DNA from 2 places in the Streptomyces cyslabdanicus genome. Region 1 is predicted to be linked to the other one. Evidence: riboswitches for the same ligand, from Rfam matches in the RefSeq annotation. Region 1 holds a riboswitch; the other holds the start of a gene.
What was found. Region 1 has a riboswitch for S-adenosylmethionine ahead of ACTYVM_RS01760 (aminotransferase class V-fold PLP-dependent enzyme). Riboswitches for the same ligand answer to the same signal wherever they lie in the genome.
Positions count from the first base shown of each region.

Region 1 (6,792 bases):
CCGATCGGGCACATCAACGCGCTGAACTTCGCGCTCGGCCTGACGCTGGGCGTGGCGCTGTTCGCGATCGGCGCGGGCGCGGTCCACTGGGCCCGCACCCTGATGTCCGACGTCGAGGTCGCCGACGAGCGTCACCCGATCGCGGCGTCCCCCGAGGTCCGTGCGAAGGTCCACGCGGACTTCAAGCAGGGCGCCAAGGAGTCGGCGATCGGCCGTCGCAAGCTGATCCGCAACACGATGCTCGGCGCGCTCACGCTGGTGCCGCTGTCCGGCGTCATGCTGCTGCGCGACCTGGGCCCGCTGCCCGGGACCAGCCTGCGCCACACGCTGTGGGCCAAGGGCAAGCGCCTCGTCAACATGAACACCAACCTGCCGCTGCGCCCCGAGGACGTCTCGGTCGGCTCGCTCACCTTCGCGATGCCGGACGGTCTGAAGGAGACGGACGAGGACTTCTCCAACGAGATCGCGAAGGCGGCCCTGATGATCATCCGGCTCGAGCCGGCCGACATCAAGGACAAGCGCGAACTCGACTGGGGACACGAGGGCATCGTCGCCTTCTCGAAGATCTGCACCCACGTGGGTTGCCCGATCTCCCTGTACGAGCAGCAGACGCACCACGCCCTGTGCCCGTGCCACCAGTCCACCTTCGACCTCTCCGACGGCGCCCGAGTGATCTTCGGCCCCGCCGGCCACGCTCTGCCGCAGCTGCGCATCGGCGTGGACAGCGAGGGTTACCTCCAGGCGCTCGGCGACTTCGAGGAGCCCGTCGGTCCTGCATTCTGGGAGCGCGGATGAGTACTTCAGCAGCCAACACGAATCCGTCTGCCGCCGACGGGGCGGGCCGCTCCCGCGGGCAGGCACCGGCCGGCGAGCGGATCGCCGACTGGGCCGACGGCCGGCTCGGGATCTACTCCCTGGCCAAGGCCAACATGCGCAAGATCTTCCCCGACCACTGGTCGTTCATGTTGGGTGAAGTCTGCCTGTACAGCTTCATCATCATCATCCTCACGGGTGTGTACCTGACGCTGTTCTTCCACCCCTCGATGAGCGAGGTGGTGTACAACGGCTCGTACGTCCCGCTGCAGGGTCAGCTGGTGTCCGAGGCGTTCAACTCGACCATGCACATCTCCTTCGAGGTGCGCGGTGGTCTGCTCATCCGGCAGATCCACCACTGGGCCGCGTTGATCTTCCTGGCCGGCATGTTCGTGCACATGATGCGCGTGTTCTTCACCGGCGCGTTCCGCAAGCCGCGTGAGATCAACTGGCTGTTCGGCTTCCTGCTGTTCGCCCTGGGCATGTTCACCGGCTTCACCGGTTACTCGCTCCCGGACGACCTGCTCTCCGGCACCGGTGTCCGCTTCACCGAGGGTGCGATCCTGTCCATGCCGATCGTCGGCACGTACATCTCGTACTTCCTCTTCGGCGGCGAGTTCCCCGGCCACGACTTCGTGGCGCGGTTCTACTCGATCCACATCCTGCTGCTGCCGGGCATCATGCTGGGTCTGGTGGTCGCCCACCTGATCCTGGTCTTCTACCACAAGCACACGCAGTTCGCGGGCCCCGGCAAGAGCAACAAGAACGTCGTCGGCATGCCGCTGCTGCCGGTGTACATGGCCAAGGCCGGCGGCTTCTTCTTCCTGGTCTTCGGTGTCCTCGCGATCATCGCGGCGGTCGTGGAGATCAACGCGATCTGGGTGATCGGCCCGTACCGTCCGGACCAGGTGTCCACCGGCGCCCAGCCCGACTGGTACATGGGCTTCGCCGAGGGTCTGGTCCGCTTCATGCCGGGCTGGGAGGTCGACTTCTGGGGCCACACGCTGGTCCTGGGCGTGTTCATCCCGCTGGTCCTCTTCGGCCTGGTCCTGGCGGCGCTGGCGGTCTACCCGTTCATCGAGTCCTGGATCACCGGCGACAAGCGCGAGCACCACATCCTGGACCGCCCGCGCAACGCCCCGACGCGTACGGCGTTCGGTGTCGCCTGGATCACGATGTACATGATCACGCTGGTCGGCGGCGGCAACGACCTGTGGGCCACGCACTTCCACCTGTCGATCAACGCGGTCACCTGGTTCGTCCGGATCGGCTTCTTCGTCGGACCGGTCATCGCGTTCGTCGTCACCAAGCGGATCTGCCTCGGCCTCCAGCGCCGCGACAAGGAGAAGGTGCTGCACGGTCGCGAGACCGGCATCATCAAGCGCCTGCCGCACGGTGAGTTCATCGAGGTCCACGAGCCGCTCAGCCAGGAGCAGCTCTACACGCTCACGGCGCACGACCAGTACGAGCCGGCCCAGGTCGGCCCGACGGTCGACAAGAACGGCGTCGAGCGCAAGATCAAGGGCACGCAGAAGCTGCGCGCCAAGCTCAGCAACGCGTACTACGGCGAGGACAACCAGATCCAGAAGCCGACCGTCGAGGAGTACAAGGAGATCACGAGCGGCCACGGCCACCACTGATCACTGACCGCTGAGCGTCGCCACGCCACGGTCGAAGGGCCCCGTCCTCCCCCAAGCTCTTAAGGAGCAGGGGGTACCCCCATCCGGACGGGGCCCTTCGCGCTGCCGGGGGCTGGATAGGGTGGACCTGTTCGAGACGTGCGTCCCCGCAGTACGGGACACCGACCCAGGAGCGGCAGATGAACGCTGTGACCCCCGCAGGAGGCAACACCGCGGCGGGCCGTTCCTGGCCCGCCCTGCTGAACGGCCTGCTGGACGGCCGGAACCTCACCGCCGACGAGACCGCGTGGGCGATGGACCTGATCATGCGCGGTGAGGCGACCGACGCGCAGATCGCCGGGTTCGTGGTGGCCCTGCGGGCCAAGGGCGAGACGGTCGAGGAGATCACCGGCCTGGTCCGCACCATGTACGAGCACGCCAACGTGATCGAGGTGCCCGGCGCGACCGTCGACATCGTCGGTACCGGCGGAGACGGCGCCAAGACCGTGAACATCTCCACCATGTCCTCGATCGTCGTGGCCGGTACGGGCGCCAGTGTCGTCAAGCACGGCAACCGGGCCGCGTCCTCCGCCTCCGGGGCCTCCGACGTGCTGGAGAAGCTCGGCGTCAATCTGGAGCTGACGCCGCGGCGGGTGGCCGAGGTCGCGCAGGAAGCCGGAATCACCTTCTGCTTCGCGATCAAGTTCCACCCGGCGCTGCGCCACGCGGGCGCCGCCCGCGGCCAGCTCGCCATCCGTACGGTCTTCAACGTGCTCGGCCCGCTGACCAACCCGGCCAGGGTGCGGGCCCAGGCCGTGGGGGTCGCGGACCCGCGCATGGCACCGGTCGTCGCCGGTGTCTTCGCCGAGCGCGGCCACTCCTCCCTGGTCTTCCGGGGCGACGACGGCCTCGACGAGCTCACCACGACCGCCACCTCCCAGGTCTGGATCGTCCGGGACGGCAAGGTGACCCAGGAGCGCTTCGACCCGCGGGACGTCGGCATCGCGCTGGTGCCCGTGGAGGCGCTGCGCGGCGGGGACGCCTCGTACAACGCCGAGGTGGCCCGGCGCCTGCTGGACGGCGAGCAGGGGCCCGTACGGGACGCCGTCCTGCTGAACTCCGCGGCGGCGCTGGTGGCCCTGCGGCCGGGCCCTGGCTCCCTCGCCGAGCAGATCCGGGCCGGTATGGACCGCGCGGCGGAGTCGATCGACTCCGGGTCCGCCAAGCGCACGCTGGAGCGCTGGGTGGCCGCCAGCAACGCCTGAGCCCCGAACCTCCCGCCGCAGGGCGCGGTCCACGATCCGGACCGCGCCTTGCGCGTGGAAGACCGTGTGGCAGGATGCTGAACCAGGTCATGAGTGACAGCCATGTGGCCCCGGCCGGCTGTCCGGCAACCCTCCGTCCGTGGCGGGGTGCCCCGGGTGAAGACCAGGCCGTAGGCAGCGAGGCCTACGGCAAGCGCGGACCCCTCGCGTCACCAGGGGTCCTGGTCGTACGAGGGAGCCTCCCGTGAGCAAGCGAATGCGTTAGGGCGTAGAGCCCCGCCTCCGCATCCCCCTTTCACCCTTCTTCACGGTTCTCCACGCTCGAGCCGTACCCGCTCGCGTGGCGATGCCGCCTGCTTCCACGGGAGTTCACCCATGTCCGTGTCCACCGTTGCCGCCGACCAGTCCGTTCGCCGTGACATCCCGGAGCCGCTGCCCGTGCTGGGCCGGGACGTCACCGTGCCGCTCGTCACCGGTGGGGAGGTCACCTACGCGGCACTCGACTACGCGGCCAGCGCGCCGGCCCTCCAGCGGGTCTGGGACGACGTGGCGGCGTACGCGCCGTACTACGGCAGCGTCCACCGCGGCGCCGGCTACCTCTCCCAGCTCTCCACCGACCTGTTCGAGAACGCCCGGTGGACCGTCGCGGAGTTCCTCGACTGCCGTGCGGAGGACCAGGTCGTCTTCACCCGGTCCACCACCGACTCCCTCAACCTGCTCGCCCGCGCGCTGCCCGCCCACTGCCAGGTCTTCGTCTTCGAGACCGAGCACCACGCCTCGCTGCTTCCGTGGCGGGACGCGCGGGTGACCTACCTCGACGCCCCGCGCACCCCGGAGCGGGCCGTGGCGATCCTGGAGCGGGCCCTGGCCGACCGCGACCCCCACGGTCCGGCCCTGGTGTGCGTCACCGGCGCCTCGAACGTCACCGGCGAGCTGTGGCCCGTACGCGAGCTGGCCGCCGCCGCCCACGCGCACGGCGCCCGGATCGTCCTGGACGCCGCCCAGCTCGCCCCGCACCACCCGGTGTCCGTCCGCGACCTCGACGTCGACTGGGTCGCCTTCTCCGGGCACAAGCTGTACGCCCCCTTCGGCTCCGGCGTCCTGGCCGGCCGCGCCGACTGGCTGCGCGAGGCCGAGCCGTACCTCGCGGGCGGCGGCGCGAGCCGCACGGTGGCGCGGCGCGCGGACGGGTCCGTGGACGTGCGCTGGCACGAGTCGGCCGCCCGCCACGAGGCCGGCTCCCCGAACGTCATCGGCGCCTACGCCCTCGCCTCGGCCTGCACGGCGCTGACCGAGGCCGGCTTCGACGACCTCGTCGCGCGCGAGCGGTACCTGATCCGCAGGGTGCGGGCGGGGCTCGCCGAGGTGCCCGAGGTCAGGGTGCTCTCCCTGTTCGGCGACGACGCCCCGCGGGTCGGCGTGCTCTCCTTCGTCGTGGCGGGCTGGAACAGCTCCCACTTCGCCGCCGCCCTCTCCGCCGAGTACGGCATCGGCGTCCGCGACGGCCTCTTCTGCGCCCACCCCCTGGTCCGCACCCTTCTGGGCGGCGATCCGCAGAGTCAGGGCGAGTGCGGAGCGCCCGAGGCGGCCCCGGGCGAGAAGTCCCTCAACGCCATCCGCGTGAGCTTCGGCGCGGGCACGCCCGACGAGCACGTGGACCGCTTCGTCGCGGCGGTGCGGGAACTGGTCAGGGACGGCGCGAAGTGGACGTACCGCACGGAGGACGGCCGCTGCGTCCCCGCGGTGTGATCCGCCCGCCGGGTCCTGTCGTCAGGGGAACGTGACGACAGGACCCACCAGGATCCACGGAGCCCGGGGCCGGTCAGGAGTCCAGGCCGATGGCGAACGCCGCCTCCAGGTCGTGCTGCGAGTAGGTGCGGAAGGCCACGTGCGTGTCCGTCCCCTCGACGCCCGGGATCTTGCTGATCCGCCCCGGGATGACCTCCGCCAGGTCCTCGTGCTGCCGCACCCGGACCATGGCGATCAGGTCGTACGTGCCGGTGACGGAGAAGACCTCGCTGACCGAGTCCAGTGAGGCGATCTGCTCGGCGATCTCGGGGATCCGGTCCACGCTGGTCTTGATGAGGACGATCGCGGTGATCACGGCTGGTTCTCTCCCTCGGGGGCCGGAGCAGGGGCGGCCCTCACTCTAGTCTTCCGGCCGAACCAGACCCACGCGCAGGCGAAGCCCAGGGTGAAGCCCACCACGTGGGCCAGGTAGGCGACCTGCGGTCCGTCGGCCGCGTGGTCGGCGGACAGCCACTGCAGGGCCGCCCAGAAGGGCAGCACGACCCACGCGGGAAAACGCAGGGGCAGGAAGAACAGGAACGGGAAGAGACTGGTCACCCGCGCGCTGGGGAACAGGTGGAGAAACGCGCCGAGGACCGCCGAGATCGCGCCCGAGGCCCCGACCAGGCTCTGCCCGGAATCCGCGTTGGCGACCGCGTAGCCCGCCAGGGCCAGGTAGCCGCAGCCGACGTAGAACAGCGCGAACCGGACGCGGCCCATGCGCTCCTCGGTCATCGCCCCGAAGACGTGGAGGAAGAGCATGTTGCCGAGCAGGTGCACCCAGCTGCCGTGCACGAACAGGGCCGTCGCGGGGGTGAGGGCGGCCCGCGGTGAGCCGGTGAACAGATCGGCGGGGATCACGCCCCACCGCTGGAAGTAGGCCCGCTGGGCGAGCACCAGCGAGTCCCCGGTGCCGTAGGAGGGATTGAGGCCCGACGCGGGGCCGGCCACGAAGACGAGGCAGCACAGGACGATCAGGGCGCACGTCACCGGCGCCTGCATGCCCCGTACCGCCCGGGCCGCCCTGATCGCCCGGGCAGCTACCGCGTACCTGTTGCCGATCATGTGCACAGAGCATGGCGTACCGGGACGCAACCGCACAGACCGCCTCGCCGCCGTGGACGGACCGGCGCCGAGTCACCGCCAGGCCGTAGGGTTACGTGCCACACGCCCAGGGAAGCTGGCGCTTCACGGACACCGATGCAGACAGAGACACGGACTCAGAAGGAAGCGAACAGTCACGATGACGGTTCCCCTGCCGACCGCCACGACGCGGTGGCGCTGCACCCTGTGCGGCAACCTCACCC
Region 1 covers NZ_JBQRUW010000002.1:255,493-262,284, reverse strand. Annotated here, with positions in the region: gene qcrA (cytochrome bc1 complex Rieske iron-sulfur subunit) at 1-795, shown strand, start outside; gene qcrB (cytochrome bc1 complex cytochrome b subunit) at 792-2,453, shown strand; gene trpD (anthranilate phosphoribosyltransferase) at 2,633-3,697, shown strand; SAM riboswitch class IV at 3,783-3,899, shown strand; gene ACTYVM_RS01760 (aminotransferase class V-fold PLP-dependent enzyme) at 4,073-5,446, shown strand; gene ACTYVM_RS01755 (Lrp/AsnC family transcriptional regulator) at 5,520-5,801, opposite strand; gene ACTYVM_RS01750 (rhomboid family intramembrane serine protease) at 5,798-6,550, opposite strand; gene ACTYVM_RS01745 (hypothetical protein) at 6,729-6,792, shown strand, end outside.

Region 2 (6,792 bases), on a different contig from region 1:
GAGCATCACCCTGGACACCGAGCCGCTCAAGCGGTACGCCGACTGAAACGCCCGAGGGCGGCACCCCCTGTCGAACAGGGAGTGCCGCCCTCGGTACGTGTCGGACGGGTCCGATCCTCGGGGAGGATCAGAAGTCCATGTCACCGCCCGGCATGCCGCCGCCGGCCGGCGCGGCGGCCTTCTCCGGCTTGTCGGCGATGACGGCCTCGGTGGTGAGGAACAGCGCGGCGATGGAGGCGGCGTTCTGCAGCGCGGAACGGGTCACCTTCGCCGGGTCGATGATGCCCTCGGCGATCATGTCGACGTACTCGCCGGTGGCGGCGTTCAGACCGTGGCCGACGGTCAGGTTGCGCACCTTCTCCACGACGACGCCGCCTTCGAGACCACCGTTGACGGCGATCTGCTTCAGCGGGGCCTCCAGGGCCAGCTTCACGGCGTTGGCGCCGGTCGCCTCGTCACCCTCGAGCTCCAGCTTCTCGAAGACGCTGGTGGTCTGGAGCAGGGCCACGCCACCGCCGGCGACGATGCCCTCCTCGACGGCCGCCTTGGCGTTGCGCACGGCGTCCTCGATGCGGTGCTTGCGCTCCTTGAGCTCCACCTCGGTGGCGGCACCGGCCTTGATGACCGCGACGCCGCCGGCGAGCTTGGCCAGGCGCTCCTGGAGCTTCTCGCGGTCGTAGTCGGAGTCGCTGTTCTCGATCTCGGCGCGGATCTGGTTCACGCGGCCCGCGACCTGGTCGGTGGAGCCGGCACCGTCGACGATGGTGGTCTCGTCCTTGGTGATGACGACCTTGCGGGCGCGGCCCAGGAGGTCCAGGGTCGCGTTCTCCAGCTTGAGGCCGACCTCCTCGGAGATGACCTCGCCGCCCGTGAGGATGGCGATGTCGCCGAGCATGGCCTTGCGGCGGTCGCCGAAGCCCGGGGCCTTGACGGCGACGGACTTGAAGGTGCCGCGGATCTTGTTGACGACCAGGGTCGACAGGGCCTCGCCCTCGACGTCCTCGGCGATGATCAGCAGCGGCTTGCCCGACTGCATGACCTTCTCCAGGAGCGGGAGCAGGTCCTTGACCGAGGAGATCTTGGAGTTGGCGATGAGGATGTACGGGTCCTCGAGCGACGCCTCCATGCGCTCCATGTCGGTCGCGAAGTAGGCGGAGATGTAGCCCTTGTCGAAGCGCATGCCCTCGGTGAGCTCGAGCTCGAGACCGAAGGTCTGCGACTCCTCGACGGTGATGACGCCTTCCTTGCCGACCTTGTCCATGGCCTCGGCGATCAGCTCGCCGATCTGGGTGTCGGCGGCGGAGATGGAGGCGGTGGAGGCGATCTGCTCCTTGGTCTCGACCTCCTTGGCCTGGTCGAGCAGGGCGGCGGAGACGGCCTCGACGGCCTTCTCGATACCGCGCTTCAGGGCCATCGGGTTGGCACCGGCGGCGACGTTGCGCAGGCCTTCCTTGACCAGGGCCTGGGCGAGCACGGTCGCGGTGGTCGTACCGTCACCGGCGACGTCGTCCGTCTTCTTGGCGACTTCCTTGACCAGCTCGGCGCCGATCTTCTCGTACGGGTCCTCGAGCTCGATCTCCTTGGCGATGGAGACACCGTCGTTGGTGATCGTGGGGGCGCCCCACTTCTTCTCGAGGACGACGTTGCGGCCCTTGGGGCCGAGGGTCACCTTGACGGCGTCCGCGAGCTGGTTCATGCCGCGCTCGAGGCCTCGCCGCGCCTCCTCGTCGAACGCGATGATCTTGGCCATGTGAAGTGGTCCCTCCAGGACTGGGGGTGATTCCTTCGGACCGCGCCCGCGCCCGCGACGGACGGCTCGCCGACCAGTGGTTCCTTGCCCCACCCGGCCTGCGGGCCTCACCGACCCGGTCCTCGTTGTCACTCTCACCTTCAGAGTGCTAACGCCAATGATTAGCACTCGACCCCCTCGAGTGCAAGGTGCGCCCGCGAAGCGGGCTCGATGAGGGGTGGTGGTCGGGTGACGGGTGGGCGCAAGCGCCTTCGGGGCGGCGAGGGGACTCAGCCGGGCGCGAACACGGACACGGCGGGCCGCGGGAAGCGCGCGGCTGTGCCAACACGGGCGGGGCGGGCGAGGCAGGCCGCAGGAGCACGCGGCCGCGCGAACCCGACGGGGCGGCCACAGAAGCGCACGGTGCGCCGACTCGGGCGTGGCGCGCCGTGCGGCCGTGCGGGCGCACGGACGCGCGGCGCGCGGGCACGGCGAAGGGCCCGCACCCCGGCAGCGGAGGTGCGGGCCCTTCCGAAGAAGAACGTCGCTTGCGGTGGTCGCGCGATTCAGGCCGAGACGCGGACCATGTCGGCCTGCGGACCCTTCTGACCCTGCGAGATCTCGAACTCGACCCGCTGACCCTCTTCCAGCGAGCGGTAGCCGTCCATCTGGATCGCGCTGTAGTGGACGAAAACGTCCGCACCACCGTCGACCGCGATGAAGCCGTACCCCTTCTCCGCGTTGAACCACTTGACGGTGCCCTGAGCCATGCCCAACTCCCCTATTACTGGCCCTTGCACAGATCCACACTTCGCGGACCCGGGTCAGACCTCACCCCCCGTGGATCGGGGGCGTGCGCCGGAACGCGTCGACCGCGGCTGAATGTATCTGTCCAACTGCCGTCTGCAACAGGTCAATCGGACGAGAAATCTGGACGCACGCGGTCCGGAATATTGGAAGAATTCACGTGAACTCAGGGCAAGTCGGGCCTCATAAACAAGGCAAATGCCGCAAAAGGCTCGCAGAGTTTGGCTACTTCTTACCGGGTCCGCGGCAGGAATCCATGGCCCCGGATTCCGAGTTCGAGGGCGCGTTCCCCAACTCTACCGCGCTCAATCACACAGAATTGCCCCCTCCGCTTCTCTCACGGAAGGGGCAACTCGGTGAACTCTGCGTGACCGCAATGACCGAAGGTGATGATCAGCCGCCGGCCACCGCCGGGATGATCGAGACGCCCGCGCCGTCCGGGGTGGCCGTCTCGAGCCCCTGCTCGAACCGGACGTCGTCGTCGTTGACGTAGACGTTGACGAAGCGGCGCAGCTTGCCCTGGTCGTCCAGGACCCGTGCGGCGATGCCCGTGTGGTTCTTCTCCAGGTCCGAGATGACGTCGGCCAGGGTCGCGCCCTCGGCGTCCACCTCGGCCCGGCCGCCGGTGTAGGTGCGCAGGATGGTGGGGATGCGAACGGTCACGCTCATGCCAGGCCAGCCTCTCGGAAGGAGTCCAGGGTCGGACGGATCGTCGCGGTCAGGCCGGTACCGGCCACCGCGTCCAGCGTCTTCAGTCCGTCGCCGGTGTTGAGGACAACGGTGGTCTTCGTCGGGTCGAGGACGCCGTTCTCGACCAGCTTCTTCGTGACGCCGACCGTCACCCCGCCCGCGGTCTCGGCGAAGATGCCCTCGGTCCGCGCCAGCAGCCTGATCGCGTCGACGATCTGCTCGTCGGTCACGTCCTCCACCGCGCCGCCGGTGCGGCGCGCGATGTCCAGGACGTACGGGCCGTCGGCCGGGTTGCCGATGGCCAGGGACTTGGCGATCGTGTCCGGCTTCTGCGGGCGCACGACGTCGTGTCCTGCCTTGAAGGCGGTGGACACCGGCGAGCAGCCCTCGGCCTGGGCGCCGAAGATCTTGTACGGCCTGTCCTCGACCAGCCCGAGCTCGATCAGCTCCCGCAGCCCCTTGTCGATCTTGGTGAGCTGGGAGCCGGACGCGATCGGCACGACGATCTGGTCCGGCAGCCGCCAGCCGAGCTGCTCGCAGATCTCGTACGCCAGCGTCTTGGAGCCCTCGGCGTAGTACGGCCGCAGGTTGACGTTGACGAAGCCCCAGCCCTCGCCGGCCGGATCGCCGATCAGTTCGGAGCAGAAGCGGTTGACGTCGTCGTAGTTGCCCTCGATGCCGACGAGTTCGCCGCCGTAGACCGCGGCCATCACGATCTTGCCCTGCTCCAGGTCGTGCGGGATGAACACGCACGAGCGCAGTCCGGCGCGGGCGGCCGCGGCGCCGACGGCGCCGGCCAGGTTGCCGGTCGAGGAGCAGGAGAGCGTGGTGTAGCCGAAGGCGCGGGCCGCTTCCAGCGCCTGGGCGACCACGCGGTCCTTGAAGGAGTGCGTCGGGTTGCCGGAGTCGTCCTTCACGTACAGCCCGCCGGTCACCCCCAGTTCGCGGGCGAGGCGGTCGGCCCGGACGAGCTTGGTCCAGCCCGGGTTCAGGTTCGGCTTGCCTGCGACGTCCGCGGGGACGGGCAGCAGCGGCGCGTAGCGCCAGATGTTCGCGGGGCCCGCTTCGATCCTCTTGCGCAACTCCTCGGCGTCGTGGGCCGAGAAGTCGTAGGCGATCTCCAGCGGGCCGAAACACTCCTCGCAGGCGAAGACCGGGCCGAGCGGGACGCGGTGGCCGCACTCGCGGCAGCTCAGCGCGGCGGCGGGGCCGAGGTCTACGGTGGAGTCGGTGCTGCTTGCGACGGTCTGCACAGCCATGTGAGGCGAGGCCCTTTCTCCTCATCTTCCTCACGACGCATCTCGCCGTGAGACGGATTTGGCACCTTCCCTAGCCGGGAGCCTCGCGAAGACGATCCGCTGTGCGCGCACAGCGGTGTCACGAGAACCGGCTGGAGGGTTGCCGGGGCTTCATCGGGCCGTGTCCCTCTGCCCCTCTGGATGAGCGGTATGCGGTTGTGACGCGGAGGCGACCCCCGGCATGGGATGGTCGTCCGCGTTGTTCAGACTGTAACGGAAGGCCACAAGGGTGGAGACGGTCGTCCGAAGCGCGAGACGACTCTGCGGGACGACACCGTGAGACAGCAGTGAGGAGCCGCCGACCGTGCTGGAAGAAGTCGAGCGCTGGCTGGCCAGCCGCTCCTGGTCCGTGGCCGACCGGCCGCTCCACCAGGTCCTGGCGGCCAAGCAGCGCACCGGTCAGTCGGTCTCCGTGGTGCTGCCCGCGCTGAACGAGGAGGCGACGGTCGGCGACATCGTCTCGGTGATCCGCCGCGACCTCGTGGAACGGGCACCGCTCGTCGACGAGATCGTCGTCGTCGACTCGGGCTCCACCGACCGCACCTCCGAGGTGGCCGCCGCCGCGGGCGCCCGGGTGGTGCACCGCGACGAGATCCTGCCCCGCCTGCCGGCCGTGCCGGGCAAGGGCGAGGTCCTGTGGCGCTCCCTGCTCGTCACCCGCGGGGACGTCATCTGCTTCGTCGACGCCGATCTGCGCGAGTTCTCCTCCGACTTCGTCACCGGCATCGTCGGCCCGCTGCTCACCGAACGCGACGTCGACCTCGTCAAGGCGATGTACGACCGCCCCTTCACCGTGCCCGGCCAGGACGCCTCCGCCTCGGCCGCGGCCGGGCAGGGCGGGCGGGTCACCGAGCTGGTGGCACGCCCGCTGCTCAACCTGCACTGGCCGCAGCTGGCCGGCTTCGTGCAGCCGCTCGGCGGCGAGTACGCGGCCCGCCGCTCCCTGCTCGAACAGCTGCCCTTCCCGGTCGGCTACGGCGTCGAACTGGGCATGCTGGTCGACGCGCTGCACCTGGTGGGTCTGGACGCGCTCGCCCAGGTCGACGTCGGGGTGCGCAGGCACCGGCACCAGGACGGGCAGGCGCTCGGCCGGATGGCCGCCGCGATCTACCGCACCGCCCAGCTGCGCCTGGCCCGGGGCCACCTCGTGCGCCCCCGGCTCACCCAGTTCGAGCGCGGCGAGAACGGCTTCGAGCCGCGGACGTACCGCGTGGACACCGAGGAGCGTCCGCCGATGGCCGAGATCGCGGAGTACGCGGCCCGGCGGGTGGCGTGAAACACCGGCCTCGCCCGCATTCCGGCGGCTACGAAGCGGAACCGTACGTTTGAGTGTTTCGGGGCCGGGCTAGGTTGAGGCGTATGGCTTCTACGCACGGTGCCGAGGTACTGGTCGCGTCCAACCGCGGCCCGGTTTCGTACAGGGTGCGCGAGGACGGCTCGCTCCACTCCCGGCGCGGAGGCGGGGGGCTGGTGTCCGGGCTCTCCGCGATCGGCCCGGAGGCGGGCGCGGTGTGGGTGTGCGCGGCGCTGAGCGACGCCGACCGGGAGGCGGCTCGCCGCTTCGAGGGCGAGCGCCGGCTGCCCTCGGAGGCGACCGGTGGGCAGCGGGTGCGGATGCTCGACATCGACGCGAAGGTCTTCTCCGACGCCTACAACGGCATCGCCAACTCGGTGCTGTGGTTCGTCCACCACATGCTGTACCAGACCCCGTTGGAGCCGGTCTTCGACGCGGAGTTCCGCCGCCGCTGGACGTCCTACGAGGCCTACAACCTGGCCTTCGCCGAGGCGCTGGCTCAGGAGGCCGCCGAAGGGGCGGCCGTGGTGGTCCAGGACTACCACCTGGCGCTCGTGCCGGGGATGCTGCGCGATTTCCGGCCGGATGTGCGCATCGGGCACTTCTCGCACACGCCGTGGGCGCCCGCGGACTACTTCCGGATCCTCCCCGACGACATCGCCGAGCAGGTGCTGCGCGGGATGCTGGGCGCGGACCGGCTGGGCTTCCTCACCCAGCGGTGGGCGGACGCGTTCACCGGGTGCTGCGACGCGCTCGTCGGCGGGCTCGGGGGCACCCGGATCGGGGTGCACGGGCTGGGCGCGGACGGGGAGTTCCTGCGGGAGCGGTCGCACCGGGCCGACGTCGAGGAGCGGATGGCGGCGCTGCGCGAGGAGATCGGCGCCGGTCCGGACGGGAGCCCGCGCCGGACGATCGTGCGGGTGGACCGGACCGAGCTGTCCAAGAACATCGTGCGGGGGCTGTACGCGTACCGG
Region 2 covers NZ_JBQRUW010000028.1:132,712-139,503, forward strand. Annotated here, with positions in the region: gene ACTYVM_RS17720 (Uma2 family endonuclease) at 1-46, shown strand, start outside; gene groL (chaperonin GroEL) at 128-1,750, opposite strand; gene ACTYVM_RS17730 (cold-shock protein) at 2,296-2,499, opposite strand; gene ACTYVM_RS17735 (MoaD/ThiS family protein) at 2,930-3,205, opposite strand; gene thrC (threonine synthase) at 3,202-4,485, opposite strand; SAM riboswitch class I at 4,504-4,672, opposite strand; gene ACTYVM_RS17745 (glucosyl-3-phosphoglycerate synthase) at 4,829-5,800, shown strand; gene ACTYVM_RS17750 (alpha,alpha-trehalose-phosphate synthase (UDP-forming)) at 5,884-6,792, shown strand, end outside.
Region 2: another riboswitch for S-adenosylmethionine. It lies ahead of thrC (threonine synthase); the one in region 1 lies ahead of ACTYVM_RS01760 (aminotransferase class V-fold PLP-dependent enzyme).